Regions from separate parts of the Caldimonas sp. KR1-144 genome, predicted to be linked through region 3. Evidence: predicted binding sites of a transcription regulator. Region 3 holds the regulator's gene; each other region holds the start of a gene.
The links. The regulator FNR, encoded in region 3, switches genes on or off when oxygen is low (the NO sensors DNR and NnrR bind a similar motif). The targets are predictions, from matches to a motif close to TTGATNNNNATCAA.
Positions count from the first base shown of each region.

Region 1 (5,186 bases), on a different contig from region 3:
GGCTCCCAGCAGCACGACGAACTCCCGCGGCACGAGATCGAGGTCGACCTCGCGCAGGGCATGGATCTCGGACTCGCCCATCCGGTAGACCTTGCTCACCTTGCGAAGGCGAAACACCGCGCCGGATCCCGCCGTGCCGGCGGGATCGAAGCGCTGTTCGGCAGTGACGCGATGGACTTGCAAGGATCGATCACCTCCGCGATGGCCCGGCTGCTCGTCGTTCGACCGGCGCCGGTCACCCCGCACGCGCAAGCCGTGGCGCGCCAGGCCTTCTCCAGCGGGAAGGCAACCCGGCCAGCAGGCATGCCACGACCCCGCCGCCCAGCGCCAGTGCCCAGTCGTCGGGATCCAGCTCCTTCAGATGCAGCAAGGGCGCCAGCCACGGCGTCTGAACGAGCAGGAACGAGAGCACCAGCGTCGCGGCCACCGTGGTTCTCGCCGCGCGCGTGCGCAGTCCCGTCAGGCCAGCCGTGATGCCGGCGCTTGCGCTGCTGAGCGCGAGCAAGGCGATCGTGCGCGCATGTTCCACGTCGAAGCCCTGCTCCAGCCCGCGCAGGAAGCTCAGCGTCACGACGCCGGTGACCCAGGCGGCAACCAGGGCGATGGCCACCCACTGGGCCTTGCCGAAGAACCGCACCTGCGCGGCCCTGCGCACGGGGGCAAGGCGCGCGCCGTCGGGCAGTTCCTGGAAGACCAGCAGCGCCGTGGGATGAATGATGAGCTCCAGCCAGACCACGTGGACCGGCAGGTACAGCACCGGGGATCCAGCCAGCGGTATCAGTGCCGCCGTCAGCACCAGCGGCAGGTGGATCATCAGCAGGTACTGGAAGCTCAGCTGCAGGTTGGTGAAGAGCTGCCGCCCCTCCGCGATGGCATGGACGATGCTGCGAAAGCTGTCGTCGAGCAGCACGATGGCGGCGACCTCGCGGGCGCTGCGCGTGCCGCGCCCGCCCATCGCGATGCCGACGTCGGCCGCCTGCAGCGCCGGGACGTCGTTCACGCCGTCGCCGGTGACGGCGACGATCTCGCCGCTCTCCTTGAGGGCTCGAACGAGAGCGAGCTTGTTCGCCGGCACGGCGCGGGCGACGACGTCCACCTCGCGCAGCACCGACGCGTCGCCGCGCTCGAGTCGCTCATGCATCTGCGCCCCGTCGATGACGCACGGGTCCGCGTCCCCCAGCCCGATCTCGCGCGCGACGGCGAGCGCGGTGCGCGTGTGATCGCCGGTGACCATGATGACGCGGATGCCCGCGGCCCGGCAGGTCCGCAGGGCTTCGGCGGCGCCGGCGCGCACCGGATCCTCGAAGCACAGCAGGCCGGCGGCGCGAAAGCCGCGGTCGGGCTCGCCGCCGGCCCAGTCCCCGCCGGTGTCGAGTTCGCGCCAGGCGCAGGCGATCACCTTGTGCCCGGTGTCCGCAAAGCCGTCGACCCGCTCCTGCCAGGCGCGCAGCGCCTGCGCACCGAGGCCGCATTGTCCGAGCACGGTCTCCGGCGCGCCCTTGACGGCGGCGATCAGCCGGCCGTCGCGACGAACGATGCCGGTCTCCCGCCGGCGGTCCTCGGTGAACGGGAAGGTCGCGACGGTTTCCCACGGCGGCTGCGGCAGGGCGTCCAGGATGGCCACGTCCATCGGATCGCCGGTCTCGCGCCGCGAAGCCGCCGCGGCGAGCTGCAGGAGGAACTCCGGGTCCACCTCGTCGGCTACGGCGCGATGGCCCAGGCGCAACCTGCCCTCGGTGATGGTGCCGGTCTTGTCGGAGCAGATGCACGTGACGCGCCCGATGTTCTCGACCACCACGGCCCGGCGCACGAGCGCCTGGCGCCTCGCAAGGCGGTACACGCCGACGCCCAGGAAGAACGTCAGCACGACCGGAAACTCCTCGGGCAGCGCCGCCACCGCCAGCGTCAAGGCGCTGATGAGTGCATCGAGCAGCCCGTGCCCCTGCCGCCACCGCACCCAGGCGAGCGTCAGGCACAGCAGCACCGCGCCGACGATCAGCACCACGACCAACTGCCCGACCGCGGCCTGCAGCGGCGTGCGAGCCTGCAGGCCGCGGCTCGCCGATTGGGCGATCTCGCCGTAGAGCGTTTCGCCGCCGGTGTAGACGACGCGCATCTGCGCTTCGCCGGTCAGCAATCGGGTGCCGGCCAGGCCCCACGAGGCGCCGTCGATCCTGAGCTGCGACGCGTCGAGCGGCCAGCGCCCGAGCGCCACCTTGCGAACCGGGAACGATTCGCCCGTCAGCGCCGACTCGTCGGCCTGCATGCGCTGGCCGCCGACCACCAGGCCGTCGGCGGGAAAGGCTTCCCCGGCGGCGACGACGACCAGGTCGCCCGGCACGAGCTGCGTCGCGTCCACGGTGCTTCTGACGCTCTCGCGCACCACCGTCGCGCTGCTGGCCAGGCGGCTGCTCAGGCCTTCGGTCGATGCGCGCGTGCGACGGTGAAGGTAGGCGTCCATGCCGACCAGGGGCAGCACGGCGACGAGCAGGATCACGCACTCGCCGGCCTGACCCACGAGGGCGAACAGCACGCTGGTTCCCAGCAGGAACCACAGCATCGGATCCTTGAGCGTCTGCCTGGCCAGGTCGCCCCATCCCTTCGGCGCGGCCTCCAGGATCAGGTTGCGGCCGTAGGTGGCGGCACGCGCTGCCGCATCGCGCTCGGAAAGCCCCTGCCCGGAGCCGTCGAGCCCCGCGAGCCGGTCGATCGGCACGCTCCTGAGCATCGCGACGGCTCGCTGCGCGGCGCCTTACCTGCCCGGCACGACGGGCCGGTCGGCGACGCGGGCCGCTTGGCGCGCGGCGGTCTCGGCCTTCGAGCTTGGGGCAAAACGCATCGGCATCGGGCAGGCCTCGCTGTTGATGCGGGCTGGGTCGGCCCGCGCAGGGTGATCGCAGTGGATTCTGGTGACGGGGCGCAGCGCCGCGCTTGACTGCCGTCAAGCCGCAGGGCCGTGCGCGCCGGCCCTGCGTCGCGGCCTCGGCGCATCGCGTGGGATGCCGCGGCGCCGCTGTCGCCGTTGACGCCTGTCAAGCGGGCCGGGTTCGCGGTTGACGAGAATGCCGGCGTCGCACCGGTGCCGCGCCCCGACGAGGCCATCCGGCACTTCGACAGCAGCCAGGAGGCAGCGACGTGAAGATCCTGATCGCCGTGGACGGCAGCGCCTGCACCCAGCGCATGCTGGACTTCATCGCCGCTCATGGCGGTTGGCTGGAGCCTGGGCACAGCCTGACGGTGCTGCACTGCGTGGCGGCAATTCCGCATCGCGCGGCGGCCTTCGTCGACGCTCGGCAAGCCGAGGAGTTCTATGCGGACGATGCCGAAACCGTGTTCGAGCCGATCCGGGCCTTCTTCCACCGGCACGGCGTGGCGGCCACCTTCGTCCATCGCGTCGGCCCGCCTGGGCCGACCATCGCGGCGTTCGCCTCGCAGCAAGGCTTCGATCTCCTCGTCATGGGCACGCACGGGCACGGCGCCGTCGCCGGACTGGTCCTGGGATCGGTCGCCACGAAGGTGATGTCGCTTTGCGACACGCCGATGCTGCTGATCCGCTAGGCGCATCGTCGCCGCCGTGCGCCCGCGGCTCAGGGCCGGAGCTCGCGTGGCGCCGTCTCGCCGATCGACTGCAGAGGTCCGAGCGGATTCCTGCGGTCCTCGACGGATTGCAGACGCGGCTGTCCGCCGACGTTGCGAAACAGGACCAGGCCGTCGCGCACCAGCGCCACGCCCTCGAAGCGCCAGCCCTGCGTGTGCGTGACGCGGCGAAAGTTGAAGAAGTCGGCCAGGAAGCCGCCGCTGCGGGCGCGGTCGCTGCGCGAGAACCGAAAGACGTAGGCCTGGCAGGCCCGCTCGGCCGCAAAGCAGTCGCGGATGCCCGTGTCCGACTGGTCCGGCGAGGCACTCGGGTGCACCAGCATCGCAACCCATTGCGGATACGGCACCTGCTCCACGTTCGCGCTGGACTGCGGATCAAAGCCGAGGCGCCGCAGGTCGTCGAGTGTCGAGCGGTACGGGGTCACCTGTTCGAAGGCGGTGCGAGCCTCCTCGAAGCTGGCGAACCGCGACACGTCGACATTGCTGCCGCGCGGCAGCAGCGACGAGCAGCCACCCGCCACCAGCCAGACCGCCAGGCCGGCGCCCAGTCGCGGCGTGCGCCGTCGCGCCGGCCGCCCGCCGGGGGGTACCGGCCGATCGGGGTGCTCGTCGAACGCGTGTCTCACGTGCACATGGTCCGGGATTCGCGGCGCGACCCGCTTGACGGCCGTCAACGGCGCCACGACCGCGCCGCGGCGCACGCTTCGGCGACCGCTTCTGATCCAGCGCAAGGGTGCCGGGGCCGATCGGCCTAGATTCGCGACAGACCAAGGTGCTGCCGAAGGAGCGTGACCATGAAGACCGATGCCGACCTCAAGCGCGATGTCGTTGAAGAACTTTCCTGGGATCCTGCCGTCAACGCGACGGCGATCGGCGTGGCGGTCAAGGAGGGCGTCGTCACGCTCGCCGGGCACCTGGACACGCTGGCCGACAAGTACGCGATCGAGCGCGCGCTGCATCGCGTCGCGGGCGTGAAGGCCATCGCGCTCGAGCTGGACGTGAGGCTTTCGCCCGAGCACCGGCGCAGCGACACCGAGATCGCCGCCGCGGCCGAGCAGGCGTTGCGCTGGAACAGCATGGTGCCCGCCGAACGCGTGCGCGTGACGGTCGAGCGCGGCGCGATCACCCTCGGCGGCGAGGTCGACTGGGACTACCAGCGCCAGGCCGCGTTCAAGGCGGTTCGCCACCTGATCGGCGTGACCGCGGTGCGCAACGACATCCTGATCCGCTCCGGCAAGACCCGCTCCGACGTCGCCGCGCGCATCAAGGACGCGCTGGCGCGCCAGGCCGCGCGCGAAGCGGCGCGCGTCGAGGTCGACATCGCCGAAGGCACCGTGACGCTGCGCGGCACGGTGCACTCGCTGGCCGAGCGCAAGGCGGTCGTCGGCGCGGCGTTCGCGGCCCCGGGCGTGCGGGCGGTGGTCAACGATCTGACGGTGGGCTGAGTGAGGCCTGTTGGCAGGGCGCAGGGACTCGCGTGATGCGGCAGGCGGGCGCCGGCACGCGCGAGCGGGAGGACAGCCCCTGGCTTGGTCGCCGGGTGGCACCGACGCCCTCGTTCGAGGCCTGGCTGTCGCTGGAACGCGCCG
Region 1 covers NZ_JBMSEE010000004.1:123,994-129,179, reverse strand. Annotated here, with positions in the region: gene ACO2TI_RS11010 (ABC transporter ATP-binding protein) at 1-81, opposite strand, end outside; gene ACO2TI_RS11005 (cation-translocating P-type ATPase) at 236-2,728, opposite strand; gene ACO2TI_RS11000 (universal stress protein) at 3,136-3,558, shown strand; gene ACO2TI_RS10995 (hypothetical protein) at 3,588-4,223, opposite strand; gene ACO2TI_RS10990 (BON domain-containing protein) at 4,392-5,042, shown strand; gene ACO2TI_RS10985 (PHA/PHB synthase family protein) at 5,078-5,186, shown strand, end outside.
Region 1: ACO2TI_RS11000 (universal stress protein) is a predicted target of FNR. The motif match lies at 3,023-3,036, and genes of this name have one in related genera.

Region 2 (5,186 bases), on a different contig from region 3:
TCACGACGACCGTGTTCTTGAAGTCGACCGTGCGGCCCTGGCCATCGGTGAGCCGCCCGTCGTCGAGCACCTGCAGCAGCACGTTGAAGACGTCCGGGTGGGCCTTCTCGACCTCGTCGAGCAGGATCACCGCATACGGCTTGCGGCGCACCGCTTCCGTCAGGTAGCCGCCCTCGTCGTAGCCCACGTAGCCCGGTGGCGCGCCGATCAGGCGGCTGACCGAGTGCTTCTCCATGAACTCGCTCATGTCGATGCGGATCATGGCCTCCTCGGTGTCGAACAGGAACGCGGCCAGCGCCTTGCACAGCTCGGTCTTGCCGACGCCCGTGGGCCCGAGGAAGAGGAACGAGCCGGTCGGACGGTTCGGGTCCGACAGGCCGGCGCGCGAGCGGCGGATCGCGTCGGCCACGGCGCGGATCGCCTCGTCCTGCCCGACCACGCGCTCGTGCAGGCGGGTTTCCATCTGCAGCAGCTTGTCGCGCTCGCCTTGCATCAGCTTGGACACCGGGATGCCGGTCGCGCGCGCGACCACCTCGGCGATCTCCTCGGCGCCGACTTGCGTGCGCAGCAGCTGCGGCTTGCCCGCGGCGTCCTTGCCGGACTCGGTGGCCTGCGCCTCCTTGAGCTTCTTCTCGAGCTCGGGCAGCTTGCCGTACTGCAGCTCGGCGACCTTGTTGAAGTCGCCCTTGCGCTTGAACTCCTCGATCTGCGTGCGCGCGCGGTCGATCTCTTCCTTCACGTGCGCCGAGCCCTGGGCCTGGGCCTTCTCGGCCTTCCAGATCTCCTCGAGGTCGGCCGCTTCGCGCTCGAGCTTGGCGATCTCTTCCTCGATCAGGCCGAGGCGCTTCTGCGAAGCCTCGTCCTTCTCCTTCTTGACCGCCTCGCGCTCGATCTTGAGCTGGATCAGCCGGCGGTCGAGCCGGTCCATCGCCTCGGGCTTGGAGTCGATCTCGATCTTGATCTTGGCCGCGGCCTCGTCGATGAGATCGATGGCCTTGTCGGGCAGGAAGCGGTCGGTGATGTAGCGGTGCGAGAGCTCGGCCGCGGCGACGATCGCCGGGTCGGTGATCTCGACGCCGTGGTGCACCTCGTACTTCTCCTGCAGGCCGCGCAGGATCGCGATCGTGGCCTCGACGCTGGGCTCGTCGACCAGGATCTTCTGGAAGCGGCGCTCGAGCGCGGCGTCCTTCTCGATGTACTTGCGGTACTCGTCGAGCGTGGTCGCGCCGATGCAGTGCAGCTCGCCGCGCGCCAGCGCCGGCTTGAGCATGTTGCCGGCGTCGATCGCGCCTTCCGCCTTGCCGGCGCCCACCATCGTGTGCAGCTCGTCGATGAAGACGATGGTCTGGCCCTCATCTTGCGCCAGCTCCTTGAGCACGTTCTTCAGGCGCTCCTCGAACTCGCCGCGGAACTTGGCGCCGGCCAGCAGCAAGGCGATGTCGAGCACCAGCACGCGCTTGCCCTTGAGCGAATCGGGCACCTCGCCCGAGACGATGCGCTGCGCCAGGCCCTCGACGATGGCCGTCTTGCCGACGCCCGGCTCGCCGATCAGCACCGGGTTGTTCTTCGAGCGGCGCTGCAGCACCTGGATCGCGCGGCGGATCTCGTCGTCGCGGCCGATCACCGGGTCGAGCTTGCCCTGGCGGGCGCGCTCGGTGAGGTCGAGCGTGTACTTCTTCAGCGCCTCGCGCGCGCCTTCGGCCTCGGCCGAGTCGACGCTCGCGCCGCCGCGCACCGCCTCGATCGCGGATTCCAGCGCCTTGCGGGTGAGGCCGTGGCCACGGACGATCCCGCCGAGGTCGGTCTTCGCATCGGCCAGCGCAAGCAGGAACATCTCGCTGGCAATGAACTGGTCGCCGCGCTTGGTGGCCTCCTTCTCGGCGCCTTGCAGCGCGGCAATCAGGTCGCGACCGGGTTGGACCGGACCGCCGCCTTGCACCTGGGGCAGGCCGGCCAGCGCGGTCTCCATCGCGGCGCGCAGCGCGGCCGTGTTGACGCCGGCACGGTCGAGCAGCGCCTTCGGGCCGTCGGTCTGCGCCAGCATCGCGGCCAGCAGGTGGGCCGGCTCGATGTAGGGGTTGTCGCGCGTGACCGCGAGGCTTTGCGCCTCCGCCAGCGCTTCCTGGAACTTGGTGGTGAGTTTGTCGACGCGCATGGTCAACCTCGCGAAACGGGACTGCTTCGAAGGTAAGGACGCCGCCAGGGCTTTTCAAGCACGCTGGCTTGATGCAGGGCAAGCCGTGCGCCGAAGGGCGCCTCAGCGCGGCGCGAGCAGCGCGTGGACCAGCCACCAGCCGAGCGCCGCGCAAGCGAGCGATCCCAGCAGGTGGCCGGCCGTGTGCAGCAGCGCGAGCCCGAAGGCGCCGCGCTGCAGCAGCATCAGCGATTCGATCGAGAACGCCGAGAAGGTCGTGAAGCCGCCCAGCAAGCCGGTGACCAGCAGCAGCCGCAGCCACTCGCTGGGCTGCACGAAAAGCCAGGCGCCGATCGAGCCGACGAGCAAGCCGCCGGCCGCGTTGACCGCCAGCGTGCCGAGGGCGAAACCGCCCCACAGCGGGTTGAGCCACAAGCCCAGCAGCCAGCGCAGCACGCCGCCGGTGGCGGCCCCGCCGGCGACCACGAGCGCCTGGCCGAGCGTCGGCGTCAAGCGCCGCCCCCGCTGTTGGCGGCGGCAATGCCCCAGCGCTCGAGCGCGGCGTCGTCGGACTCGCGCGCATCGACCCAGCGCGCGCCCTGCGGCGTGTGCTCCTTCTTCCAGAACGGCGCCTGGGTCTTGAGGTAGTCCATCAGGAACTCGCAAGCCGAGAAGGCCTCGCCTCGGTGCGCCGAGCTCACGACGACGAGCACGATCTGCGCGCCGGGCTCGAGCGGACCGACGCGATGGATGACCCGCACGCCGCGCACGTCGAAGCGGCGTTGCGCCTCGTCGATCATCGCCTCGATCGCGCGCTCGGTCATGCCGGGGTAGTGCTCGAGCTCCAGCAGCGAGACGCCCTGCCCTTCGTCGGGCCGTGGCGAGCGCGTGCGCACCGTGCCGACGAAGCTGGCCACCGCGCCGACGCCGAGGTCCTGCGCGCGCAGCGCCGCGACCTCGGTCGAAAGGTCGAAGTCCTCGGTCTGGATCGACACGCGCGGTGCGTTCATTGGGCATCCTCCGTGCTGCGCACTGCGGCATTCGCCTTGGGAGCGGCCCTGCGGCTCATGGTCAGCCTCCGGTGACCGGCGGGAAGAACGCGACTTCGGCGCCCTCGCCCACGGGCAGCGATTCGTCGCTGGCCATCACCTGGTTCAACGCCGCGCGCAGCGCACGGCCGCGCGCCAGCACCTCGGCATGGCGCCCGCCGCGCGCGATCAGCGCGTCGCGCAAGGCGCCGAGCGTGGCGCCCGGCGCGATCTCGACCTGTTCGCCAGGCCCGAGGGCCTCGCGGATCGAAGCGAAATAGCGCACGCTGACCTTCATGCAAGCAGCTCCGCGAACGGAATGAAGCGCACCGTGTCGCCGCGCGCGATCGCGCGGCCGGGCGGGTTGTCGATCACGCCCTCGGCCCAGACGGCCGAGGTCAGCACGCCGGAACTCTGGTTGGCGAAGAGCTCCAGATCGCCTTGCGCGTCGCGGCGCGCGCGCAGGAACTCGCGGCGCTTGTCGGGCTTGGGCCAGTCGAACGCGGCGCGCAGCGACAGCGCCGCCGGCGGCGTGGCCGGCATGCCCTGCAGCGCCTGCAGCACCGGCCGCACGCACAACAAGAAGGTCACGAAGCTCGACACCGGGTTGCCGGGCAGACCGATGTAGAGCGCCTCGCCGCCATCGGGCTGGCGCACCGCGCCGAAGGCCAGCGGTTTGCCGGGCTTGATCGCGATCTGCCACAGCTCGAGCCGGCCCTCCGCCTGCACCGCGGGGCGCAGGTGGTCTTCCTCGCCCACCGAGACACCGCCCGACGTGAGGATGAGATCGTGGCCGGCCGCGGCGCGTCGCAAGGCTTCGCGCGTGGCGTCGAGCCGGTCGGGCACGATGCCCAGGTCGCTGACCTCGCAGCCGGCCGCACGCAGCAGGCCGACGAGGGTGTAGCGATTGGAGTTGTAGATCGCGCCGGGACGCAGCGGCTCGCCGGGCATCACCAGCTCGTCGCCGGTGGAAAACAGCGCGACGCGCGGGCGGCGCACGACCGCCAGCCGCGCGATGCCGACCGAGGCCGCGAGGCCCAAGGCCTGCGGCGAGAGCCGCGTGCCCCTTGCGAGCACGACGGCGCCTTCGCGCACGTCCTCGCCGCGCCGGCGGATCCAGGCGCCCGGCGCGGGCACCGTGTTCACGCGCACGCGCGCGCCGTCGAGCGCCTCGCACTGCTCCTGCATCACGACGGCGTCGGCGCCGGTCGGCAGCGGCGCGCCGGTGAAGATGCGCGCCGCGGTGCCCGCCTCCAGCGTCGCGCCGACCTGGCCGGCGGCGATGCGCTGTGCGACCGGCAGCACGCTACCGGCGACGGGCACATCGGCCACGCGCAGCGCGTAGCCGTCCATCGAGGTGTTGTCGTGCGGCGGGACATCGAGCGTCGAGCGCACGTCCTCGGCGAGCACGCGACCGAGCGCGTCGGCCGTCGCGACGTTTTCGGTGTCGCGCTCCGGGTGGGCGAGCGCCTCAGTCCCGTCCAGCAGCCGCTGCAGGGCCTCGTCCAGGCTCAGCATCGGCGGGGTAGCCGTCGTCGTCATCGGGGTCGATCAGGGGTGAGCGGTAATCGAAGCGCGGCGCCTGCTCGAGCAGGAACTGCGCGATCGCGTCCGGGTCATTGAGGTCGAGCACCGGCAGCAGCGTGGGCTGGGGCAGCGCGCGCGGGCTGTCGGTCGCGATCGCGACGACGAACGGGTCTTCCGGATACTGCACCGGCTTGCCGGTGGAAGCGCGCCAGACCTCGATCTTGAGCAGGTCGGCCGCCTTGAAGCCCTCGACCAGCGCCCAGTCGCACTCGTAGAGCTCGGCGAGCAGCTGGTGGGCGGTGGGCTCGCCCTCGGCCTCGTACTCGCGGATCTTGGCCAGCCGCACGCGCGAGGCAACCACCACCTCGAACGCGCCGGCTGTGCGGTGGCGGTGCGAGTCCTTGCCGGGATGGTCGATGTCGAAGTCGTGGTGCGCGTGCTTGACCACCGACACGCGCTGCCCGGCGAGCTTGAAACGCGCGATCAGCTGCTCGACC
Region 2 covers NZ_JBMSEE010000001.1:52,985-58,170, forward strand. Annotated here, with positions in the region: gene clpB (ATP-dependent chaperone ClpB) at 1-2,155, opposite strand, end outside; gene ACO2TI_RS00275 (CrcB family protein) at 2,258-2,647, opposite strand; gene ACO2TI_RS00280 (molybdenum cofactor biosynthesis protein MoaE) at 2,644-3,144, opposite strand; gene ACO2TI_RS00285 (MoaD/ThiS family protein) at 3,206-3,460, opposite strand; gene glp (gephyrin-like molybdotransferase Glp) at 3,457-4,704, opposite strand; gene mobB (molybdopterin-guanine dinucleotide biosynthesis protein B) at 4,634-5,186, opposite strand, start outside.
Region 2: clpB (ATP-dependent chaperone ClpB) is a predicted target of FNR. The motif match lies at 2,224-2,237, and genes of this name have one in related genera.

Region 3 (5,186 bases):
GGCCTTCGGGGCTTCACTGGCGCTGCGATCAGGATGGCAGGCACCAGGCCTGAACCTCGCCCGCCACGCCGTGGCGCCACAACGCCCACAGTCCGGCGGCGGTCAGCAACGCGCCGGCCAGGCGCAGCGCGACCGTCGGCGGCACGACCTGGCGGTTGCCCCGTCCCAGCCGCCACAGCCACGACCCGGCCGCGAGGCCCGCCGAACTGCCCAGCGCGAAGGCCGCCATCACGGCAGCGCCGTGCCAGGGTGTCGCCCCCAGCGTCGCGACCGCCAGCGCCGCGTAGAGCAGGCCGCAGGGCCACGCCACCCAGGCGAGTCCGGCGGCGCCGGCGCGCCAGCCACCCCCAGCCGACGGCGCTTCGATCGCGAACGCGCCGCGCTGGCCGGCGGGCGCCACGACGATCGGCCGAGCGTCATCCGCAGCGCCGATGCGACGCAGCCAGCCCGGCATGCCGGTGGCCGACCAATACGGTGCCCGGCCGGTCACCAGCAGCCACAAGCCCAGGACCATCGCCGCCACCTGCAGCAGCGTCCACAAGGGCTTCAGCGCCACCGACGCGCGCGCCAGCTCGAACAGCGCGCCGCTGCCCGCGGCCGCCAGCGCACCGGCCGCCGTGTAGGCGAGCGCGCGGCCCGCGTGCCAGGCGAGCAGCGCCCGCCGCGGACGCTGCGGATCGCAGCGCGAGGCCAGCGCCGTGCAAGGCGCGGCGCACATCGCGATGCAATGCGGACTCCCGGCCAAGCCGATCAGCAGGCCGGACAGCAGCAGGGAGCCGTCCATCGACGGATCCTCAGATCACCTTCGAGTAGTGCTCGCGCGCACGGTCGCTGCGCAGCGGCCTGTCGAACACCATCGCGATCACACGCACGAAGTACCAGCCCAAGGGCGTGACCTCAAGGCCGTCGGCGTCGATCGTCACCAGGCCGTCGTCGGCCAGTGCCTGCAGCTCCGCCAATTCCTCGGCGAAGTAGGTGCGGAAATCGATCAGGTGCGCCAGCTCGATCGACTCGAACGCCAGCCGCCCCTGGCACATCAGCGCCATGATCACCGCGCGGCGCAGCAGGTCGTCCCGGCTGAGCGCCAGACCGCGCACGACGGGCAGCACGCCCGCGGCGAGCAGTTCCTGGTACTCGGCCAGATCCTTGGTGTTCTGGCTGTAGGTCGCGCCGACGCGGCCGATTGCCGAGACGCCGAGCGCGATCAGATCGCCGTCGGGCTGTGTGCAGTAGCCCTGGAAGCTGCGATGCAGACGGCCCTGCCGCCGCGCAACGGCCAGCGAATCGCCCGGCAGCGCGAAATGGTCCATGCCGATGTACTCATAACCCGCCTCGAGGAAGCCGTCGATCGCCTGGGCCAGCAGCGCCACCCGCTCTCCCGCACCGGGCAGTTCCTCGGCGACGATGCGCCGCTGCGGCTTGAAGCGCTGCGGCAGGTGGGCGTAGGCATACAGCGCGATGCGGTCGGGCCGCAGCCGGGCGATCTCGCGCACGGTGCGCGCGAACGACGCCGTGGTCTGCCGCGGCAGGCCGTGGATCAGGTCGACGTTGATCGACTCGAAGCCCAATGCCCGCGCATCGCGCATCAACGCCTCGATCTGCTCGAGCGGCTGCACGCGGTGCACCGCCTGCTGCACCGCTGCGTCCAGATCCTGGACGCCGAAGCTGATGCGGTTGAAGCCCAGCTCGGCCAGCCACGCCAGCCGCGACGTGTCCACGGTCCGCGGGTCCACCTCGATCGAGCATTCGGCACCGGGCTGCAACGCGAAGCTGCGCCGCAGGCTGGTCATCAGGCGCAAGAGCTCGGCATCGCTGAGGAAGGTCGGCGTGCCCCCGCCCAGGTGCAGCTGCGCGACCGGCCGGTGCGGCCCGAGCGCCTGCGCCTGCAGCGCCATCTCCGTCTCCAGCGCCGCCAGATAAGGCTCGGCACGGCCATGCTGGCGCGTGACGACCTTGTTGCAGGCGCAGTAGTAGCACAGCGACTCGCAAAACGGGATGTGAACGTAGACCGACAAAGGTTCGCCGCCATGCAGCGCCCCGCCTTCGCGGCGTTGGGCCAGCGCCTGCAGGTACTGCTCGGCGCCGAAGGCCTCGACGAAGCGATCGGCGGTCGGATAGGAGGTGTAGCGAGGCCCGCCCTTGGAGAAGCGGCGCAGCAGCTCGGCGTCGATCATGGGCGCCACGGATTTCGGCTCGGTGAGCATGCGAAGGACTGTGCCGCCCGGGTCCGCGCAGTCGCTTGATCTCCGTCAAACAGCGCTTGCGCGGCGGCGCCGCACGAGTTCTCGCGCTGAGCTGCATCACGATAATTTCGCGCATGAGTGCTTCTGCCGATTCAACGCGCATCGAGGCCGTCAAGGTCGCATGCTCGAGTTGCAACCTGCGCGAGCTGTGCCTGCCGCTCGGGCTGTCCGCCGACGAACTGGACCGGTTGGGGCGCTTCGTCGCGCCGCCGCGTTCCGTGCGCCGCGGCGAGCCCCTGTTCCAGGCCGGCGATCGCTTCACGTCGATCTACGCCGTACGCACCGGATTCTTCAAGACCCGCGTCGTCGCCGACGACGGCCGCGACCAGGTCACCGGCTTCCAGATGGCCGGCGAACTGCTCGGCCTGGACGGCATCAGCAGCGACCGCCACACGGTCGATGCGGTCGCGCTGGAAGACTCCCAGGTCTGCCAAATCCCGTACGAGCAGCTCGAGAAGCTCTCGCGCGAGTTCACGCCGCTGCAGCAGCAGTTCCACAAGATCATGAGCCGCGAGATCGTGCGCGACCACGGCGTGATGCTGCTGCTGGGCAGCATGCGCGCCGAGGAGCGTGTGGCGGCCTTCCTGCTCAACCTCACGCAGCGCCTGCAGGCGCGCGGCTTCTCGCCGACCGCGCTGGTGTTGCGCATGACGCGAGAGGAGATCGGCAGCTACCTCGGTCTCAAGCTCGAGACCGTGAGCCGCACCTTCTCCAAGTTCCAAGACGACGGCCTGCTCGAGGTCAAGCAGCGCGACGTGCGCGTGCGCGACGCCGCCGGCCTGCGCCGGCTGGTCGCCGCGACCAGCTGCTGAACCGCGGTCAGCGAGAAGCGCTGCCCGAAGGCAGCGGCGTCGCCGCGTGATTGCGTCCGGCCATTGCCGGCGCGGCGCTGCGCTCGCGCGTGACCGGCACCGCCGGCACGCTGGCGTCGGCGCCGTTCACCGCCAGCACGGCGGTCAGCACACCCGCCACCACCACCGCCAGCGGCCCGGCGATCACGAGCCAGACGATCGGAAAGCGCCACCACGGCGCGCACGCAGCTTGGGTCGTCATCGCGGCACCACGAAAGTCGAGGTTTCGATCACCGGCGCGCGGCCGGCACCTTGAACGTCGATCACGAACTCGATGCGATGCGCACCGGGCCCGATCGACAGCGCCGCTTCGGGCGGCACCTGCACCGCCAGCGGCAGCCAGCGCGACTCGGCCGCGCCGAGCTCGGTGACCGCCGAGCGCGTCAGCACCTTGGCGCCGTCTATGCCGCGCACCGACACCTGCACGCGCAATGCCGCCTCGGACGAGCTCATCAGCTGCAGGCGGTAGCTGTTCTCGATGCGACCGTCCTCCACCAGCCGCGCCAGGCTGCCGCGATCGCGCACCACGTCGACGCGCAGCGGCGCGCGCAGCGCCACCGATGCGACGAAGGCCACCGAGATCAGCAGCAGCACCAGCGAGTACACGAGCACGCGCGGGCGCAGCACGCGCCGCCAGCCAAGGCGCGCGCCGCCATCGATCTCGCGCTGCGTCGCGTAGCGGATCAGGCCGCGCGGGTAGCTCATCTTGTCCATCACGCCGTTGCACACGTCGATGCAGGCGGCGCAGCCGATGCATTCGTACTGCAGGCCGCGGCGGATGTCGATGCCGGTCGGGCAGACCTGCACGCACAGCGTGCAGTCGATGCAATCGCCCTTGCCCTGGCCGCGAAGCTGGGCATGCGCCATGCTGCGCGGTCGCGAGCCGCGCGGCTCGCCGCGGCCCGGGTCGTAGCTGATGATCAGCGTGTCGTGGTCGAACATCGCGCTCTGGAAGCGCGCGTACGGGCACATGTACTTGCATACCTGCTCGCGCAGGAAGCCGGCGTTGCCGTAGGTGGCGAAGCCGTAGAACAGGATCCAGAACGATTCCCAGGGGCCCAGGCCGAAGGACATCGCACCCGCCCACAGCTGGCGGATCGGCGTGAAATAGCCGACGAAGGTGAAGCCGGTCCACAGCCCGATCGCACCCCACGCGAGGTGCTTGCCGCCGCGGCGCAGCAGTTTCTCCAAGGTCCACGGCGACGCATCGAGGCGGATGCGCGCGTTGCGGTCGCCTTCGAGCCTTTCCTCCACCCACATGAAGATCTCGGTGTAGACCGTCTGCGGGCAGGCGTAGCCGCACCACAGTCGCCCCGCCACCGCAGTGAACAGGAACAGGCCGTAGGCGCAGACGATCAGCAGCGCCGTGAGGTAGATGAAGTCCTGCGGGTAGAGGACGAGGCCGAAGATGTAGAAGCGCCGCTCGATCAGGTCGAACAGCACCGCCGGGCGACCATTCCACGTGAGCCACGGCAGGCCGTAGAAGACCAGCTGGGTGAGCCACACCAACACCCAGCGCCAGGCGGCGAACCAGCCGTGCACGGCACGCGCATGGATGGTCGCCTCCTTGCGGTAGAGCGACACGATCTCGACGGTCGCATCGCCTGCGCGGGCCGGGGACTCGTTCATCCGCCCGCCTTCCCGATGACGTTCATCGCGCCGCCACGGTCTGACCGCGCATGCCGGTCACGTAGCCGGCGAGGATGCGGACCTGCACGTCGCTGAGACGCTCGCCGAAGGCCGGCATCTGGTTGTGCTTGCCGTTGGTGATCATCGCCATCACCGCTGCCTCGCCCCATCCGTGCAACCAGATGCGGTCGCTCAGGTTCGGCGCGCCGAGTGCCTGGTTGCCCTTGCCGTCGATGCCGTGGCAGGCCGCGCAGGCGCCGAACTTGCTCTTGCCGAGCTGGGCCGCGATGTTGTTGTGCGGGCTGCCCGACAGGCTGAGCACGTAGTTCGCAACGTTGCGCGCGTCCTCGGCGCTGCCGAGCGCGGCCGCCATCGGCGGCATCATGCCCTGGCGCCCCTTGGTGATCGTCTCGACGATGTTCTCGGGCTTGCCGCCCCACAGCCAGTCGTCGTCGGTCAGGTT
Region 3 covers NZ_JBMSEE010000012.1:85,135-90,320, reverse strand. Annotated here, with positions in the region: gene ACO2TI_RS22530 (sulfite exporter TauE/SafE family protein) at 29-784, opposite strand; gene hemN (oxygen-independent coproporphyrinogen III oxidase) at 795-2,174, opposite strand; gene fnr (fumarate/nitrate reduction transcriptional regulator Fnr) at 2,318-3,055, shown strand; gene ACO2TI_RS22515 (nitrogen fixation protein FixH) at 3,063-3,296, opposite strand; gene ccoG (cytochrome c oxidase accessory protein CcoG) at 3,293-4,723, opposite strand; gene ccoP (cytochrome-c oxidase, cbb3-type subunit III) at 4,746-5,186, opposite strand, start outside.